One region of the Kaistia algarum genome, then DNA from elsewhere that is predicted to be linked to it. Evidence: predicted binding sites of a transcription regulator. Region 1 holds the regulator's gene; each other region holds the start of a gene.
What was found. Region 1 encodes PhoB, which activates phosphate uptake and scavenging genes when phosphate is short. Its sites were predicted from a motif close to TGTCATNNANCTGTCAT; they were not measured.

Region 1 (5,871 bases):
GCGCCGGAATTGGCAAAGAAGACGCGGTCGGCGAAGCTCGCAGCCGTGAGCCGCTCAGCAAGCCGCTCCTGCCCCGGAATGCGGAAGAGGTTCGATGTGTGCCAGATCTTGCCGGCCTGCTCGGTCAGCGCTGCGACCAGCACCGGATTGGCGTGGCCGAGCGAATTGACGGCGATGCCGGCCGAGAAGTCGAGATAGGCCTCGCCCGCGGGCGTATAGACCCACGCGCCCTCGCCTCGCTCGAACTCGAGCGGGGCACGCGCGAACGTGTTGTAGAGGCTCGAATGCGGCTTGGGCGGAACGGTAGCGGGGGCGGTCATATCCCCTCCTGGGGTCTAGTTAGGCTCTGCAAAGGCACCAAAAATCAAAGGTGCCACCCGAGGCCGTCGCGCCGGGCAGCACCTTTTTGCGTTGCCCTTATATCACGGTGGTGACGATTTCTGTCAAGGAAAGCCGTGCATGACGAGGTTCCGAGGCGGCTAACCGATTGACGCGACTCAAACTTCGCGCCTTGGCATCCAATCTGGGGAAAAAGCCGAGATCGCCGTCTCTGATTCGGCCGGACTCTTGTCAGCGAGTCACGCCATATAGTAGCTTAATGTTCGTTAAGATACGAAATATCGAGCGAGCTGTTTTCCCCGAACCTTGTATTTGCGCAGTCGTCGTCCGGCGTAGCGGGCGGCGAGCATTAGGGATTCCGACGGCCGCTCCGACCGACAAGGATGAGCCATGACTTGGACGGACGAACGGGTTGAGTTGCTCAAGAAGCTTTGGGCCGACGGTCTCAGCGCCAGCCAGATCGCGACGGAACTCGGCGGCGTGACGCGAAACGCGGTCATCGGCAAGGTGCATCGCCTCAGCCTTTCGGGCAGGGCGAAGCCGGCCACGACGCCGATCGCCAGACCCCGCAAACAGCCGGCAGTCTCGACCGGCCGTACCAACGTATCCGGCCGGCCGCAGCCGCCGATGACACGGCCGCTCGTCGCCGGCAATACGGCGCTGAAGCCCATCGGGCAACTGGCGCCGGAGCCGCGTCGCGCCCCTCGTCCGACCGACAGCAACGATGTCGTCGTTCCGATCAGCCTGCATGCGAGCATCCTGACGCTCACCGAGCAGACCTGCAAATGGCCGAATGGCGATCCGAGCTCCGAGGATTTCCATTTCTGCGGCCAGCGCTCGAATTCGGGAATTCCATACTGCGAGTATCATTCCCGCATCGCCTACCAGCCGGTTCACGAACGCCGGCGCGAGCGCAAGATGGTCAGCGCCTGAGTGCGCTTCCCTCTCTCGTCCGCGAGAGAGGGTCCCCATAACCGCGATCCGACCTCTCCGCAGGAGAGGTCTGGACGAGGCCGATGCTCCCAATGGAGCTTGTCCTTCAGGAACGCGTGCCCGCCTGCCTTCCCCTTTCGGCGTATTACGCGGGGGAAGGCCTTCTTTTAAGCGGCGGCGACTATTCTGTCAGTTGACCCCGACGAACTGGTCGTCGAAGGCGTAGCCTGAGCCGCGGACGGTCCGGATCGGGTCCTTGACGCGGCCGCGATTGACCGCCTTGCGCAGGCGGCCGATATGGACGTCGACGGTGCGCTCGTCGACATAGACGTCCCGTCCCCAGACCCCGTCCAGCAATTGCTCGCGCGAGAAGACGCGGCCTGGGCTCTTCATCAGGAATTCGAGCAGGCGGAACTCGGTCGGCCCCAGCCGCAATTCACGGCCGGAACGGCGGACGCGGTGCGTCTCCCGGTCGAGTTCGATGTCGCCGGCCCGCAGCAGCGAGGCGATCACCTCCGGCCGCGATCGGCGCAGGATAGCGCGGACGCGCGCCATCAGCTCCGGCACGGAGAACGGCTTCACGACATAGTCGTCTGCCCCCGTGGACAGGCCGCGTATGCGCTCCTGCTCCTCACCACGCGCGGTCAGCATGATGATCGGCAGCGTGCGCGTGACGTCGCGCGCGCGCAGCCGGCGGCAGAGCTCGATGCCCGAGATTCCAGGCAGCATCCAGTCGAGCAGCAGCAGATCGGGAACGGTCTCCCGCAGCCGCGTCTCGGCATCGTCGCCGCGAGGCACCACGTCGACCGTGTAGCCTTCCGCTTCGAGATTGTATCGTAGGAGGAGGCTCAGCGCCTCCTCGTCCTCAACCACCATAACCCGTGGTGTCATTCAGCTAACCCCGACCAGACCGGAGCGAGCCGATCAAATGTTCTCATAGGTGACGTTCGTCAGGCTCGACTCGTCCTGCTTCGGACGATCCTGCGTGAGCGCTTCGCCGGTGACGACGTAGTGCACGGTCTCGGCGATGTTCGTCGTGTGATCGCCGATCCGCTCGATATTCTTGGCGCAGAACAGCAGATGCGTGCACAGCGAGATGTTGCGCGGATCCTCCATCATGTAGGTGAGGAGTTCGCGGAACAGCGACGTGTACATCGAGTCAATATCGGCATCGCGCTTCCAGACCTCGAAGGCCTGGTTGACGTCGCGCGTCGCATAGGCGTCGAGCACGTCCTTGAGCTGGGCGAGGGACAGCTCCGCCATATGCTCCACACCCGTCATGAAACGCTTCGACTGGAACTGCCCGTCGAGCGCGAGGACGCGCTTGGCAATGTTCTTGGCCAGATCGCCGATGCGCTCGAGGTCGTTGGAGATGCGCATCGCGCCGATGACCTCACGCAGGTCGACAGCAATGGGCTGGCGTCGGGCGATGATGCGGATCGCCTCTTCCTCGCATTCGCGCTGGATCTCGTCGAGGCGCCGATCCTCGGCGATGACCATGTTCGCGGTGGCCGTGTCGATCCGCGTCAGCGCGGACACGGAGAGATCCACCAGCCGTTCGGCCATGCCGCCCATTTCCGCGATGCGGCGCTGGACGTTCTTCAGCTCGTCGTCGTATCGGGTAACAATATGTTCCGACATGTCGTCCTCCTGCCGTCCGGGCTCAGCCGAAGCGTCCGGTGATGTAGTCCTGCGTGCGCTTGTCGCTCGGAGCCGTGAAGATCTTCGACGTCTCGTCGAATTCGATCAGCTCGCCGAGATACATGAAGGCGGTATAGTCCGAGACGCGGGCCGCCTGCTGCATGTTGTGGGTAACGATCGCGATGGTGTAGTCGGCGGTCAGCTCGTCGATGAGCTCCTCGATCTTGGCGGTCGAGATCGGGTCGAGCGCCGAGCAGGGCTCGTCGAACAGAACGACTTCCGGCCGTACTGCGATCGAGCGGGCGATGCAGAGGCGTTGCTGCTGGCCGCCGGAGAGCGACAGGCCGCTCGACGTCAGCTTGTCCTTGACCTCGTTCCAGAGCGCACCGCGCGTCAGCGCCGCCTCGACGCGGGCGTCCATCTCGGAGCGCGAGATATTCTCATAGAGGCGGATGCCGAAGGCGATGTTGTCATAGATCGACATCGGGAACGGCGTGGGCTTCTGGAACACCATGCCGACGCGCGCGCGCAGGAGATTGAGATCCTGGCCCGGCGCCAGGATGTTGCCGCCATCGAACAGAACCTCGCCTTCCGCATGCTGCCTCGGGTAGAGGTCGTACATGCGGTTCAGCACGCGCAGCAGCGTGGACTTGCCGCAGCCCGACGGCCCGATGAAGGCCGTGACCTTCTTCTCGTAGAGCGGCAGGTTGATCGACTTCAGCGCCAGGCTCTCGCCGTAGAAGAACTTCAGATTGCGGATCGTGATCTTCTCGGCCATGCCATGTCCGGCGACGCTCGCGGAGGCGATCTGGGTCATTTGGAGGTCCTCGGGCTAAGGAATGTGCGGGCAACGATGTTGAGCGCAAGCACTGTGAAGGTGATGAGCAGGGCGCCGGTCCAGGCGAGCTTCTGCCATTCCGGATAGGGGCTCAAAGCAAACTGGAAGATGGTGACCGGCAAGCTGGACATCGGCGCATTGGGGTTGGTGCTGAAGAACTGGTTGTTCAGCGCCGTGAACAGCAGTGGTGCCGTCTCGCCGCTGACGCGGGCTATGGCGAGCAGTACGCCGGTCACGATGCCCGACATGGCGGCGCGATAGGCAACCTGCCGGATCATGACCGCACGAGGCAGGCCCAGTGCGGCCGATGCTTCGCGAAGCGTGTTCGGAACCAGATTGAGCATGTCCTCGGTCGTGCGGACAACGACCGGAATAACCAGGATGGCCAGGGCAAGGGCGCCGGCGAAAGCCGAGAAATGGCCCATCGGCGCGACCACGACCTCATAGACGAACAGACCGATGACGATGGACGGCGCCGCCAGCAGGATGTCGTTGATGAAGCGAACGATGTTGGTCAATTGGTTGTGGCGGCCGTATTCGGCCATGTAGGTGCCGGCGAGGATGCCGATCGGCGTGCCGATCAAAACACCGGCGATCGTCATGATCAGGCTGCCGACGATGGCGTTGAGCAGACCGCCGGCCTCGCCCGGCGGCGGCGTCATCTCGGTGAAGATCGCCAGCGAAAGCCCCGAAAAGCCCTGCCAGACCAAGGCCGCCAGGATCAGCACCAGCCAGGCGAGGCCGAAGATCGTCGCAGCGAAAGACAGGCTGAGCAGGATGCCGTTGCCGCGGCGGCGCTTCTTGTAGAGCGCCTGGGCGGTTGGACTGGAGACGGCCGAGTTTCCCAAGGTTGCCATGGTTTTCGCCTCAGTTGCCGGCTTTGACGTTCATGCGGGCCAGCATGATGCGGGCTGCCGCCAGAACGATGAAGGTGATGATGAACAGGATCAGACCGAGGGCGATCAGCGACGAGGTGTAGAGCTCGCCGACGGCCTCGGTGAATTCATTGGCGATCGAGGCCGAGATGGTCGTTCCCGGAGCCAGGATCGAGGCCGAGATCTTGTGGGCGTTGCCGATAACGAAGGTGACCGCCATGGTCTCGCCGAGGGCGCGGCCGAGGCCGAGCATGATGCCGCCGATGACGCCGACGCGGGAGAAGGGCAGCACGACCTTGGTAACGACTTCAGCCGTCGTGCAGCCGAGGCCGTAGGTTGCTTCTTTCAGCACCGGCGGAACCGTGTCGAACACGTCGCGGGTGATCGAGGTGATGAAGGGAAGCACCATGATCGCCAGGATGATGCCGGCCGTCAGGACGCCGATGCCGTAGGGCGGCCCGGCGAACACGCTCGAAAGGCCGGGCACATTGCCGAACAGGCCGATCAGCGCCGGCTGGATGGTGGTTTGGAAGAAGGGGGCAAAGACGAAGAGGCCCCAGATGCCGTAGATGATCGACGGGATGCCGGCGAGCAGTTCGATCGCGACGCCGATCGGACGCTTCAGCCAGGGCGGGCAGAGTTCGGTAAGGAAGATCGCGATCCCGAGTCCCACCGGGACAGCGATCAGAAGCGCGATGATCGACGTGACCACGGTGCCATAGATCGGAGCCAGCGCGCCGAACTTCTCGGTGACCGGATTCCAGCTCTGCGTGGTTACAAAGCCGAGACCGAAAGTCTGAAAGGCGGGTATCGAGCCGTAGATCAGCGAAATGATCACGCCGCCGAGCAAGATCAAAACCGTCAGCGCGGCCGCGAACGTAACCCAGTTGAACACCAGGTCGCCAGCACGAAGCCGGCTCATCCGCTTGAGCTTGCTGCTATCTACGCCTGTGCTCCGCAACCCGGTCATTATAGCGTCCGCCATCTCGGTCCCCCGGCTCAGCTCTGAGCCTTCAATCTGAAGAGATCAGGAGAGGGGCGGCGCCCCTCTCCCAGGATCGGTCGATCTTACTTGGCCATCTCGACGAAGAGCGGCTTGCCGTCCGCGCCGACGATATCCTTGGCCCAGGTGGCCTTGATGTTGGCGACGACGGCGTCGGGCATCGGGATATAATGCAGGTCGGCAGCGGCCTGATCGCCATTGGCATAGGCCCAGGCGAAGAACTTCAGCGCGGCAGCGGAAGC
Region 2 (5,871 bases), on a different contig from region 1:
CCACGCCTTGCGGCACAGCGACCTCAACGCTGCGCGTCTACCAATTCCGCCACGACCGCTTGTTCCGATCCGGCGAACCGGCGCGGATGTAGCAAATGGATTCCCCGGTGGCAAGCGCAAGCTGTGGATGAGTTCGGCCCGGCGCCTATTCCTCATCCTCCTCCGGGACGACGTCGCGCAGATAACGGCGCGTCCGGCTGAATTCGTCCAGCGTGATCGCCGGGTTGCCGATCATCGTTTCGCCGTCGGGAACCGACTTGGTGACCACGGCACCGGCCGAGATGTTGCAGCCCTCGCCGATGATCAGTGGCTTGTCGGCCTTGCCGTTGACGACCACGGAACCTGCGCCGAGGAAGACGCCTTCCTTCACGACGACATTGCCCGAGATCGTCACACTGGGCGCCAGCGAGCAATAATCGCCGATGGTGACGTCATGGCCGATCGAGCACATCGGGCTAACAAGAACATGCGCACCGATTCGCGAGTTCTGGCCGATGAAGACGGGGAGCGCGATGCCCGATCCCTCGCCGACCTTCACCTTCCGGAATGCCACTTCCGGTCGGTCATAGAACGGGATGAAGAAGCCGCCCGCATCGACGACCTTCTGCACAAGGCGCTTGCGCGGTGTGGGCGCGGCGATGCTGACGATGCAGGGAATTTCGCGCGCATAGCGCGCCTGCCAATCCTCAAAGGAAATGAGCGGCAGCCCGTCAACACTGGCGCCTTCCTCGGCGCCATCCTTCATATAGGCGATGACTTCACAGACGCGGTGCGGAGCAAAACCATTCTCCAGCATGTCACGGCAAGCAAGCGCATGGCCCGACGCGCCATAGACCACTACTCGCGGAAAGGACGACACCGGCTCTCCTCCATGATCCGTTCCGCCAAAGAAGGTCGTGGCGGACCTGATATTGCGCACCGAGATGCGGCGTCGGTTTTACCGAAAGCCGAATCCCCACGCGAGACGCTGCTCGTCAACCCGGATCCTCGGATGAGAAATGCTGCCCCTTTTGCAGGCATGGCTAAGAACCTCGCGATGCTTGCAAGAGGGTATTAGCATGCCAATATTCGTTCGCGAAATAGCTCATTCCCTGCCTAAGGTGCCTTGAACGAAATCCTTGGCGGGAACCAGCAAATACGGCCGTATCGCCGGTACGGTGTATGGGCAGGCTGATTATCGGACGACCGAAATGGACACCACGATGCTTTCCCGGGCAGCCCTCGACCACACCATGTTGCTACCGAGTGGCAACGTTGCCGTGGAGTGGATGGTGGCCGATCATCCAGTAGACTATCCGAATGCCGTTGCCGAGATGGAAGAGCGAGTCGCGGCCATAGCCGCTGGCAACGCCCCGGAACGCATCTGGCTTGTCGAGCATCCGCCGCTCTACACCGCCGGCACCAGCGCGAAGGAAGAGGACCTGCTGGAGCCCGCCCGCTTCCCCGTGTTCGCGACCGGGCGCGGCGGCCAGTACACCTATCATGGGCCCGGGCAGCGGGTGGCCTATGTCATGCTCGACCTCGGCAAGCGCGGCCGCGACGTGCGCCATTTCGTGGCGACGCTGGAAGCCTGGGTGATCGAAACGCTCGGCGCGTTCAATCTGCGCGGCGAAAGGCGGGAGGATCGCGTCGGAGTCTGGCTACGCCGGCCCGACAAGGGCCCAGAGGCAGAAGACAAGGTCGCGGCGATTGGCATTCGCGTGCGCCGCTGGGTCAGCTTTCACGGCATCGCCATCAATATCGATCCCGACCTGACCCATTTCGACGGCATCGTGCCCTGCGGCGTGCGCGGCCATGGCGTCACCAGCCTCGTCGACATGGGGCAGATCATCTCCATGCCGGAATTTGATTCGGTGCTGCGCGCCAGATTTGAGCAGCATTTCGGCCCCACGATCTCTGCCTGACGGGCCTCTAGTGGCTCGGAGCGACGAGGAAAGGTCCGTCGATGGGTTCGACTTCGGCGATGCGTTCGACTTTAGCGACGCGGGCGAGCCGCGGGCCGGACAGGAAGGCGGCGAGCACGGCTTCCACGGCCTCGGCATCGCCGGACAGTACCGCCTCGACGCTCCCATCGCGCCGGTTGCGCACCCAGCCTGAAAGGCCGCGACCGACGGCCTCTCGTTCGACGAAGGCACGATAGCCGACGCCCTGCACCGCACCCGTGACACGGACATGCAAGCCGATTCGCGCTGTCATGGAATGATCGCCAGCTGACGCAGGATCTCGGTGCGGAGGTCTTCGACGCTCGCCACCATCGCATCGGGCGGCGAAGCCGCGAATTCCTCGGCGCTGCCATAGCCCCAGGCGACGCCGATCACCCGCATGCCATTGGCCCTGGCGCCATCGATATCGTGGCGTCGATCGCCAACCATTACGGAACGCCCCGCCTCGATGCCCTCTTCAGCCAGGAGATGGGCGATGAGGTCCGCCTTGCCGACGCGGCTGCCATCGAGTTCGGAACCATAGATTCGCTCGAAGTAAGAGGCGAATCCGAAATGGTCGGCGATCGCCTCGCAGAACACGCGCGGCTTGGAACTCGCAATGAAAAGGCGAAGACCGTCGGCCCGCAATTGTCCCAGAAGCTCCGGAATGCCGTCGAAGACCCGGTTCTCATAGATGCCGACCGGGGCATAACGCTCGCGGTAAAGACGCAATGCCTCCTTCGCCATGACCGCATCGCCGTCCAGCATCGCGGCGAAGGCAGCCTCCAGCGGCGGGCCAACGGCCGCGCGCAAGGTCGCCTCATCGACCGCCGGCCGGCCGAGCTTTTCCAGGGCATGCAGGATCGAAGCACTGATTCCCGGATAGGGGTCCGTCAGCGTACCATCCAGGTCGAGCAGCACCGTCTGCGCCATCGGCAACACTCCCGCCGTTTCGAATATGGGTTCACCGGAAGGGCTTGCGCGTCGACGATCGCCGCGTCAAGCTTCCGTCCCGCGTCATCAAATCGACACGGACCTCGGCCACGAGGATAGGAAGCAAAATATTATTTTGATCGACTCGTTGGCCCGTTCGAACCATAAGCGACCGATGAACAACAATTCGCAGCGGCACTCCATCTCCCTCTTCGGAGGGTCGTCGCGATGATCGAGCAAGCCGGACTCTTCGCCGCCTGGGCAGGGATTGCCTTCTGCGTCGTCACCGCTGTGGTCCAGTTCGCCAGCATCGGCCTCGTTATCCTGCGGGGCCGTATCGCTGTCGGAAGGCTTTACGTGAAGCCGGCCGAGACGCCACCTGTATCGATCCTGCGTCCGGTCTGCGGCCTCGAAAACTCGATCGAGCGAACGCTGCGCTCCGGTTTCGATCTTGATTATCCCGAATATGAGCTGATCTTCTGCGTCGCGAGCGACAAGGATCCGATTATTCCGGTCGTGAACAAGCTCATCGCCGAGCGTCCGGACGTTCCGGCGCGCCTGCTGATCGGCGACGATCGCATCAGCATCAATCCGAAGCTCAATAATCTCGTGAAGGGCTGGAAGGCCGCACGGCATGACTGGATCGTCATGGCCGACAGCAATGTCCTGATGCCGCACGATTATCTGACGCGCATGCTGAGCCGCTGGTCCTCGACCACCGGCCTCGTCTGTTCCCCTCCCCTCGGTAGCGAGCCGAACGGCACGGCGGCCGAGGTCGAGTGTGCCTTCCTCAATACCTTCCAGGCCCGCTGGCAGCTCGCCGCCGATGCGGTCGGCAACGGCTTCGCGCAGGGGAAGTCGATGTTGTGGCGGCGCGAATATCTCGACGACAATGGCGGCATTGATGCGCTGGCCGCCGAACCCGCCGAGGACGCCGCCTCGACCAAGGTGATCCGCGGAGCCGGACGCGATGTCCGCCTCGTCGAGTTGCCATTCCCTCAGCCGCTCGGCCATCGCACTGTGCGCGCCGTCTGGTCGCGTCAGCTCCGCTGGGCTCGGTTGCGCCGCGTGACCTTCCCGGTTTTCTTCTCGATGGAGCTGATCGTCGGCGGGTTCTTCCCGATCCTCGTCGCCTTCATCCTCGGGTTCACCGACGTCATTCCGCTCTGGTCGGCCGCGCTGCTGGCCGTCGCTTGGTATGTGGCGGAAGGGCTGATGGCGATCAGCCTCGGCTGGCATTGCACGCCGAAGCAGGCGCTGGCCTGGATCCTGCGAGATCTCGCCTTACCGGTACTTTGGGTCGCCGCCGTCTCAGGCAGTGGTTTCGAATGGCGCGGCAATCTGATGAACGTCAAGACGGATAGCTTGGTCGAGGCCGATTGAGGCGCTCTGCTTCGCCACTCAGGCGAAGCGCATGATCACAGCGTCGACCGCGAGGCTGTCGCCGGGCTTGGCTTCGATCTTCGCCACTGTCAGGTCACGCTCGGCTCTGAGGACGTTCTCCATCTTCATTGCCTCGACGATCGCCAGCGTCTCGCCGGCCTTCACCCGCTGATCCTCCGCCACCGCGATCGAAACGACAAGACCGGGCATCGGGCAGAGCAACACCTTCGACGTATCGGCGACACGCTTCTCCGGCATCCAGCGATCGAGTTCGGCGACGCGCTGGCTCATCGCGCGGGCGATGACATCAATACCGCGATGGAGCAGCCTGTCGGCCATTCCGCTGCGCCGGACCTGAACGGCGAAGGCTTCGCCGCCAAAGGCGCCGGACCAGACTGGTTCGCCCGGACTCCAGATCGACCGCACCTCGACGGGCGCCTCGCCTTCCGCGAAACCGATCCGGATCGCCAGCGGCGCGAGGCTGTCGACATCGACCTGAAGCGGCAATTCCTCAGATCCCAGCTTCACCACCCAGTTGCGGCGCCACCCCTTCGGATGCGGTCCGAGCCGGTCCGGGAGACGATCCAGCCGGTCCTTGCGCACGATTTCCATGGCGAGGGCGACCGCGGCGAGCCGGCGCTTTTCCTCGGCTGTCGGCACAGCCCCCTTGAAGCCTTCCGGAAATTCCTCGGCGATAAAGGCGGTCGACAACCGCCCCTCGGCCCAGCGCGGATGCGCCATCAGGGCGGAAAGAAACGGGATGTTGTGCTGGATGCCGTCTATGACGAAGGCGTCGAGGGCATCGTTCATCGCTGCGGTCGCCGCCTCGCGCGTCGGCGCGTGGGTGCAGAGCTTGGCGATCATCGGATCGTAGAAGATGGAAATCTCCGAACCCTCGACCACGCCGGTATCGTTGCGCAGCGTCACGCCGCTCTCCTTGCGCTCGGCTGGCGGGCGATAGCGCGTCAGGCGGCCGATCGAGGGCAGGAATTCACGATAGGGATCCTCAGCATAGACGCGGGCCTCGATCGCCCAGCCATCGAGGCGAACCTCTTCCTGCGTGAAGGCTAGCTTCTCGCCCGCGGCGACGCGGATCATCTGCTCGACGAGGTCGAGGCCGGTGATCAGTTCCGTCACCGGATGCTCGACCTGAAGGCGCGTGTTCATCTCGAGGAAGAAGAAGCTCTTGTCCTGCCCGGCAACGAACTCGACCGTTCCGGCGGAATCATAGCCGACTGCCTTGGCCAGCGCGACGGCCTGCTCGCCCATGGCGCGTCGCGTCGCCGCATCCAGAAGCGGCGACGGCGCCTCTTCGATCACCTTCTGGTTGCGGCGCTGGATCGAGCATTCGCGCTCGCCGAGATAGACGGCGTTGCCATGCTTGTCGCCCAGCAGCTGGATCTCGACATGGCGCGGCTCGACGATGAATTTCTCAATGAAGACCCGGTCATCGCCGAAGGAGGAGCGGGCCTCCGATCGTGACATGCGGAAGCCCTCGCGTGCGCCGGCCTCGTCATAGGCAACGCGCATCCCCTTGCCGCCGCCGCCGGCCGACGCCTTGATCATGACGGGGAAACCGACCGAACGGGCGATCGCGACCGCCTCGTCCTCGCTTTCGATGACGCCAAGATGG
Region 3 (5,871 bases), on a different contig from region 1:
CTGGATGTCGAGGGCACGCACGTCACCAAGGAGATGACCGGCAATGGCCCGGTCGATGCGACGTTCAACGCGATCCAGGCGATCGTGCCGCATGAAGCCAAGATGTCGCTCTACCAGGTGCACGCCGTCACGGAAGGAACCGACGCGCAGGCCGAGGTTTCGGTGCGGCTCGAGGAGGACGGCAAGTCCGTCACTGGCCGCGGCGCCGATCCGGACACGATGGTCGCCTCGGCGAAGGCCTACATCTCCGCCGTCAACAAGATCGCCGTGAAGCGCCAGCGCCAGCACGCACAGGCCGCCAGCGCCTGATAAGGCAACTTCGATTACGCATATGAAAAAGGGCCGCGTCGACGACGCGGCCCTTTCTCGTTTCAGTCGGGTATCCGGCGATCACATCGGCAGGGCGATCTTGCCGAGGCGGATGAACTGCGTCTCGCCGGAATGGTCGTCGACGCCGTCATTGTCGGTGATCACGAAGGCATTGCCGTCCGCGTCGATCGCGAAGCTCTCGACCTTGTCGAGCACATAGCCCTTCGGCGCCGCCAGAGCCGGCAGCAGGTCCGCGAGATCCTTCTTCTCGACCTTCGGCAGTTCGCCGCCGAGCGGGGCGGGGGTGACGCCGGCCATCGGCACGAAGACGAGCTTCTTGATTGCCGCATCGCGCCCTACCTGGTTGTCGCGCTCGATAACGACGAAGCCGCCCGGCACGGAAGTCAGCTCGGAGAGGCCAACCCAGCCCTTCTGTGCCTTGTCGAGCGGGTAGTGGACCGCAGCCCATTCCTTGGTCGCCGGCTTGTAGGCAAGCAGCTTGGTAAAGCCCTTCGGATCGCCCTTCCATTCCCGCTGAACGGCGAGCCAGACGGTCTCGTCGGCGCCCGAGCCGGTCACCGTGACGCCCTCGAAGCCGAAGCGCGTGGCGTTGGCGGCGAGAGCCTCGGGCAGGGCAATCTCCTCGACCACCTCGCCCTTCGCATCGACATGGTAGAGCGTCGACTGCGTCTTGTTCTTCTCGCGCTCCGGGTTGCCCTCGGATGCGAGCCAGAAGCCGCCGTCGGAGGCAAGCGCGATGCCCTCGAGGTCGAGATTGGCTGCCGGCTTGCCGTCCTTGGTCACAACGAGCTCTTCCGTGATCAGGGCTGGCGTCTGCGTAGCGTCGATTGTCAGGATGCGGCCGATCGACTGCGCGCTGTCGATGACGGCGTAGAGCTTGCCCGGCGTCTTGGCGTCGCCGACCGTGCCCGAAAGCGCGGCCCAGCCGATCGGCTTGCCGTCCTTGTCGGCGGAGACGATCGACGGATAGGCCGCCGGGGCGTCGGAGCGCTCATAGATCGTCACGACCGAGCCGATCAGGCCGTCCTCGCGCAGATCGTTCTCCGCCGCGGTCACGAACAGATTGCGGTCCGGGATCGCTAGCAGGCCTTCCGGGCCGATGCCGCCGGGCAGGGCCTGCAGGAAGGTCGGCGCCTTCCCGGCGCCCTCGTCCTTGTAGACGCCGACCAGCGAGGCGCGCTCCGAGCCGATGAAGATCAGGCGATCATTGCCGAAGGTCGCGACCTCGGCGCCTTCCGGCTCGTTGCCCTTCTTGTTGCGCTTCTCGGGATAATGGCCGAGGCGCACCGTCTCGTATTCGAAGGCGGTGCCGCTGTCATAATCGACGCTGCCGTCAGCCTTGAAGATCGTGAAGCCGCGGCTGCCGCCCTTCCAGTCGCCTTCATTCGCCGTGACGAAGCGGTCCGCATCGATCCACTGCACGCCGTCCGGCTCGCGCGCGACGCCTTCCATCTTGCCGGAAAGGTCGATGACGCCGTCCTTCTTCACGTCGATGCCGTCGAGATCGACGGTGCCGGCGGAAAAGTCCTTCACGATCTTGCCGCTCGCCGCATCGACGATGGCGATCGCGTTGTTCTCCTGCAGGGTCAGCACGACCTGACCCGCATCGTTGAAATCGACGAATTCGGGCTCCGGATCCTCCGGCGTAACACCGGAAAGGCCGGTGACGTCGACGACCTTTCTCGTCGTGCAGTCGACCGAGCCGTCGGCGCCGAGCGAGAACAGCGTCAGATTGCCGGCAGGAAGCTGGGGCAGGGCGCCGTCGTTGAGTTCCTCGTCGCGCTCGTTCTCGATCGCGATGGCGAGGAACTTGCCGTCCGGGCTCTTCGCCAGCGAATCGGGCTGGCCGCCGAGATCGCAGGTTGCGGTCACGGCCTTGGTCGCGAGATCGACCACGGCCAGATGGCCCGACGGCTCGGCCTTGGATTTCGACGTCACGACGCCGACGAGCGCGAGGCCTCCCGCGACGACGGTCGAGGTCGGCTCGCCGCCCAGCGCGACCGCACCGGCCGGCTTCGGGGCCTTCGGGTCGGTGATGTGGATAATACCGAGGCGGTTGCCGGGGCTATCGGTGTAGACGAGCGTATTGCCGTCGGCGGTCGCGGTGATGATTTCGGCAACCGTAGCCTTGGCGGCGTCGGCCCCGGCCGGCAGATTGTCGACGACATGAAATGTCGCGATACGATTGAAGTTTTCCGCCGCCTCGGAGGCGAGGGCGGTTCCGGCGAGCAGCGTCGCGGCGAGAACGCCGCGCAGCATTGGGTTCAGCATGGGTTTTCCAATCTGCTTCTGTCTGTCGGAGATTCGGTAGGTGCCAGAGGGCATTAGCCCGTTCGAATGACGTCGAAATGACAGGAAGCGAGGAGCGAGGCGCGTCGCGGCGAGATTTGCACAGGCGATCGTCAATCGAGGCTGGACAGGCCCGGTTCGCTTTGCTAAACACCGCCTCGTTCCGCACGGCCTAGCGCCGCTGCGCGGCGGGTGCATAGCTCAGTTGGTAGAGCAGCTGACTCTTAATCAGCTTGTCCTAGGTTCGATCCCTAGTGCACCCACCAAATTTCCTCCATGAAATCAGTCTGATATGGATCGGCGCAGAAGAACGTTGCGGGAACGTGAGACGGCGTGAGACGCGCTGTTTCCGCCTAAAACGGGCTCTTGGTGCTTCGGGGGGCAGGTGATGCTACTGATCCCGTGCATTCCGGATATCCACGTCGACACGGCCGGAGGATCCTGTGCGGATGGCCGGCACCATCTTCCGGGTGATGCAGTTTCAGCGGCTGGTTTTCGCGCCCGTCGCCTATGCGATGGGGCTGTGGGCCGTCCGCTAGCGCCGGACAGGGAGCTGGCGGCGCTTGGCATATCCCCTGTTTAGTGGGGTCGCAGCCGGTGATCGGTATGACTAAGCTTGTTTCATGCGACTCTGCCGCCTCGTTGCGAGTCCGCGCCGATATGTTCTGAGACTTTCATGATAGCCTTCCCACGCTGGCGATCGGTCCTGTTCGCAATACTGGCGCTTGTCCCGGTCCTTGCGGTGTCGAGCACTGCTGCCGCTTCGGGGATCGAGCGCATTCGCCAGAAGGGAGTACTGACTGTGGCGATGTTCGCCGAGGACGTGCCTCCGTTTTTCTATGCCAACGCGGAAGGCGCGCTTGTCGGCATCGACCCGATGCTGGCGGGGGGTATCGCTGCCAAGCTCGGCGTCCGGGTCGTCTTCGACAGATCCGCGACCACGTTCGACGGCGTCATCGACGAGGTTGTGACGGGCCGCGCCGATATAGCCGTCAGCTTGCTCAGCAACACGCTGGAGCGAGCCATGCGCGTGAGCTTTAGCCGCAGCTATGTGAGCGTTAGGCAATTTCTGCTGATCAACCGCCTTGAGCTTGGTCAGCTTGTCGCCGGAGCTCGCGGCGCGAAGGCGGGCGCGCCTGTTCCCAGACTGCTCGATGACCCAGTCTCCCACATCGGGGTGATCGGGGGCACATCCTATGTCGGCTTCCTCAAGGAGGACTTCCCGACGGCCCAGGCTGTCGAATTCGACAGCTGGGACCCGATGCTGGCGGCGGTGAAAAGCGGCAGGCTGGTCGCGCTCCTTTATGACGAGATCGAAATCGGAAACTGGCGGCTCGCCGACCCGGCGGGCTCGCTGGAGCTTCGGCCATACCATCTTGTCGGCCATCCCGATCCGATTGCCATCGCCGTGCAACAGGGCGATGTGGACCTCAAGGCCTGGGTCGATCTCTATCTCGACAAGATGGAGGCGAATGGCCAGCTAGCGACCCTTCTCAAGACCTACCTCTATTCCGGCGATCGGCTTCTCACCAATGACTGAAGCGGCGAGCCGCGCCTTGCGCGCCATCCTCCGGCATCCGCTCAGTGTCTTTGCCGGCATGGCGTTGGGCGGCTTCTATGGGTGGGTGGACAAGGGCGGCACGCCGCTCATCGAGCCCATTGGCCATGTCTATCTGCGCCTCCTGCAGATGTGCGTCATCCCGCTCCTGTTCACGGCGGTAGTCACCAGCCTCGGAAAGCTGTTTTCCGATGGATCGGCGCGACGCTATGTGGCGCGCCTGTTGGTCTTGATGGCGCTCGGAATGGCGCTGGCCGGGGGCATGGGTCTGGTCCTTGGCGAATGGGGCCAGCCCGGCGCCGAACTGCAGCAGCAGGCCCGGCAGGTGATCGGCGAGGTGATCGCGCGCGCGGAGGCGACGGGACAAACGCTGCAGTCGGGCGGTTCTGCGAGCATCGTGGACATGGCCGTCGGAATCGTCCCCGACAACATCTTCGTCGCGCTCAGCAGTGGCAACATGCTGGCGATCCTCTTCTTCGCAGTCTTGTTCGGCGTGGCCCTCGGCTCGATCGACAAGGAAAAATCGGAACGCGCGATTGGGCTCTTCGAGAGCCTCTACGATGCGTTCATCAAGATCATCGGCTGGCTGATGTATGCCCTGCCTTTTGGTTTGTTTTGCCTCGCCTACAGCCAGATCTCCGCTATCGGCGTGCCTATCCTCATCGCGATGACCCGGCTCGTGTTGCTCATTTATGCCGGATGTCTGGCATTGATCGTGATTGCCTACCTGGTCATCTGGTGGCGCACAGGGGGCAGCATCTGGAGGTCGGTCTCGGCGCTGAGGGAGGCGGTATTCGTGGCCTTCGGCACGTCGAGCAGTTTTGCGGCGGTGCCGGCGGCATTACGCGGCCTGAAGCGAGACCTCGGCATCGATCGCAACGTCGTCGATCTCGTCATGCCCCTCGGGATCACGTTGAATCCGCCGGGCTCCGTGTTTCATTTCGCGATCGCCACGATGTTCCTCGCCAATCTCTACGGGGTCCATCTCGACGCGGGCCAGATCGCCTTCGTTCTCGTCGCCTCGATCCTCGCCGGGGCCGCGGCCTCGGGAGCTCCCGGCGCGGCCGCACTGTCGATGATCTCGTTGATCCTCATTCCGCTCGGGCTTCCAGTGGAGGTCGCGATCATCCTGTTGGTGGCAATCGACCCGATCGTCGATCCTGCGTTGACGATCGTGAACGTCCTGACGAATGCGGCGACGACCGCCATGCTCGGTGCGTCGAGGAAGCTCATGAGCTCGCACGCCATGCCGCCTGCCGAAGCCTGACCGGAATCCATCGCCGCGCCCTGCGGCCATCCAGCGTGGCGGATAGGCGACCGAGCTTTCATTGACGTCAAACTGGCGCTTCTTGTCACGCGCATCCTCTCCCTCGATCCTGCCAAAGCTGATGCGCGGTCTTTAGCCATCCGGTGGGTGATTTCGCGTTTCTTGCATTTGTATTGAACTGTCCAAGCGGACGTTAAGCCGTTCCGGCTAAGGTGGCGTATCCTTGTTGGGGCTTGGAGTTCGAGCATGCAGACCAAGATCATCGGCACCGTTCTTCCTGTTCTGGAGATCGAGCTTGCTTCCGGGGAAGCCGTTGTCGGCGTCCCCGAGCAGCTCTCCTGGATCACGGGAGGGGTGACCCTCCATACATCCGTAGCGGCTGCCGGAGGCGGGGGCCTTTTCGGGCTCGTCAGCCGCGCCGTTTCCG

Region 2: the regulator PhoB is predicted to act here: its motif matches at 2,938-2,954, upstream of OSH05_RS17165 (ceramide glucosyltransferase).
Region 3: the regulator PhoB is predicted to act here: its motif matches at 2,668-2,684, upstream of OSH05_RS20940 (esterase-like activity of phytase family protein).

Annotation. Positions count from the first base shown of each region.
Region 1 covers NZ_JAPKNJ010000001.1:1,755,338-1,761,208, reverse strand. Annotated here, with positions in the region: gene OSH05_RS08585 (aspartate aminotransferase family protein) at 1-320, opposite strand, end outside; gene OSH05_RS08580 (GcrA family cell cycle regulator) at 730-1,272, shown strand; gene phoB (phosphate regulon transcriptional regulator PhoB) at 1,462-2,163, opposite strand; gene phoU (phosphate signaling complex protein PhoU) at 2,197-2,913, opposite strand; gene pstB (phosphate ABC transporter ATP-binding protein PstB) at 2,936-3,730, opposite strand; gene pstA (phosphate ABC transporter permease PstA) at 3,727-4,608, opposite strand; gene pstC (phosphate ABC transporter permease subunit PstC) at 4,619-5,548, opposite strand; gene pstS (phosphate ABC transporter substrate-binding protein PstS) at 5,695-5,871, opposite strand, start outside.
Region 2 covers NZ_JAPKNJ010000002.1:836,393-842,263, forward strand. Annotated here, with positions in the region: tRNA gene OSH05_RS17140 (tRNA-Leu) at 1-59, opposite strand, end outside; gene OSH05_RS17145 (LbetaH domain-containing protein) at 146-859, opposite strand; gene lipB (lipoyl(octanoyl) transferase LipB) at 1,191-1,904, shown strand; gene OSH05_RS17155 (acylphosphatase) at 1,912-2,196, opposite strand; gene OSH05_RS17160 (HAD family hydrolase) at 2,193-2,855, opposite strand; gene OSH05_RS17165 (ceramide glucosyltransferase) at 3,084-4,238, shown strand; gene OSH05_RS17170 (acetyl-CoA carboxylase biotin carboxylase subunit) at 4,257-5,871, opposite strand, start outside.
Region 3 covers NZ_JAPKNJ010000003.1:568,122-573,992, forward strand. Annotated here, with positions in the region: gene OSH05_RS20935 (2-isopropylmalate synthase) at 1-309, shown strand, start outside; gene OSH05_RS20940 (esterase-like activity of phytase family protein) at 391-2,601, opposite strand; tRNA gene OSH05_RS20945 (tRNA-Lys) at 2,810-2,885, shown strand; gene OSH05_RS20950 (substrate-binding periplasmic protein) at 3,296-4,159, shown strand; gene OSH05_RS20955 (dicarboxylate/amino acid:cation symporter) at 4,152-5,444, shown strand; gene OSH05_RS20960 (AIM24 family protein) at 5,691-5,871, shown strand, end outside.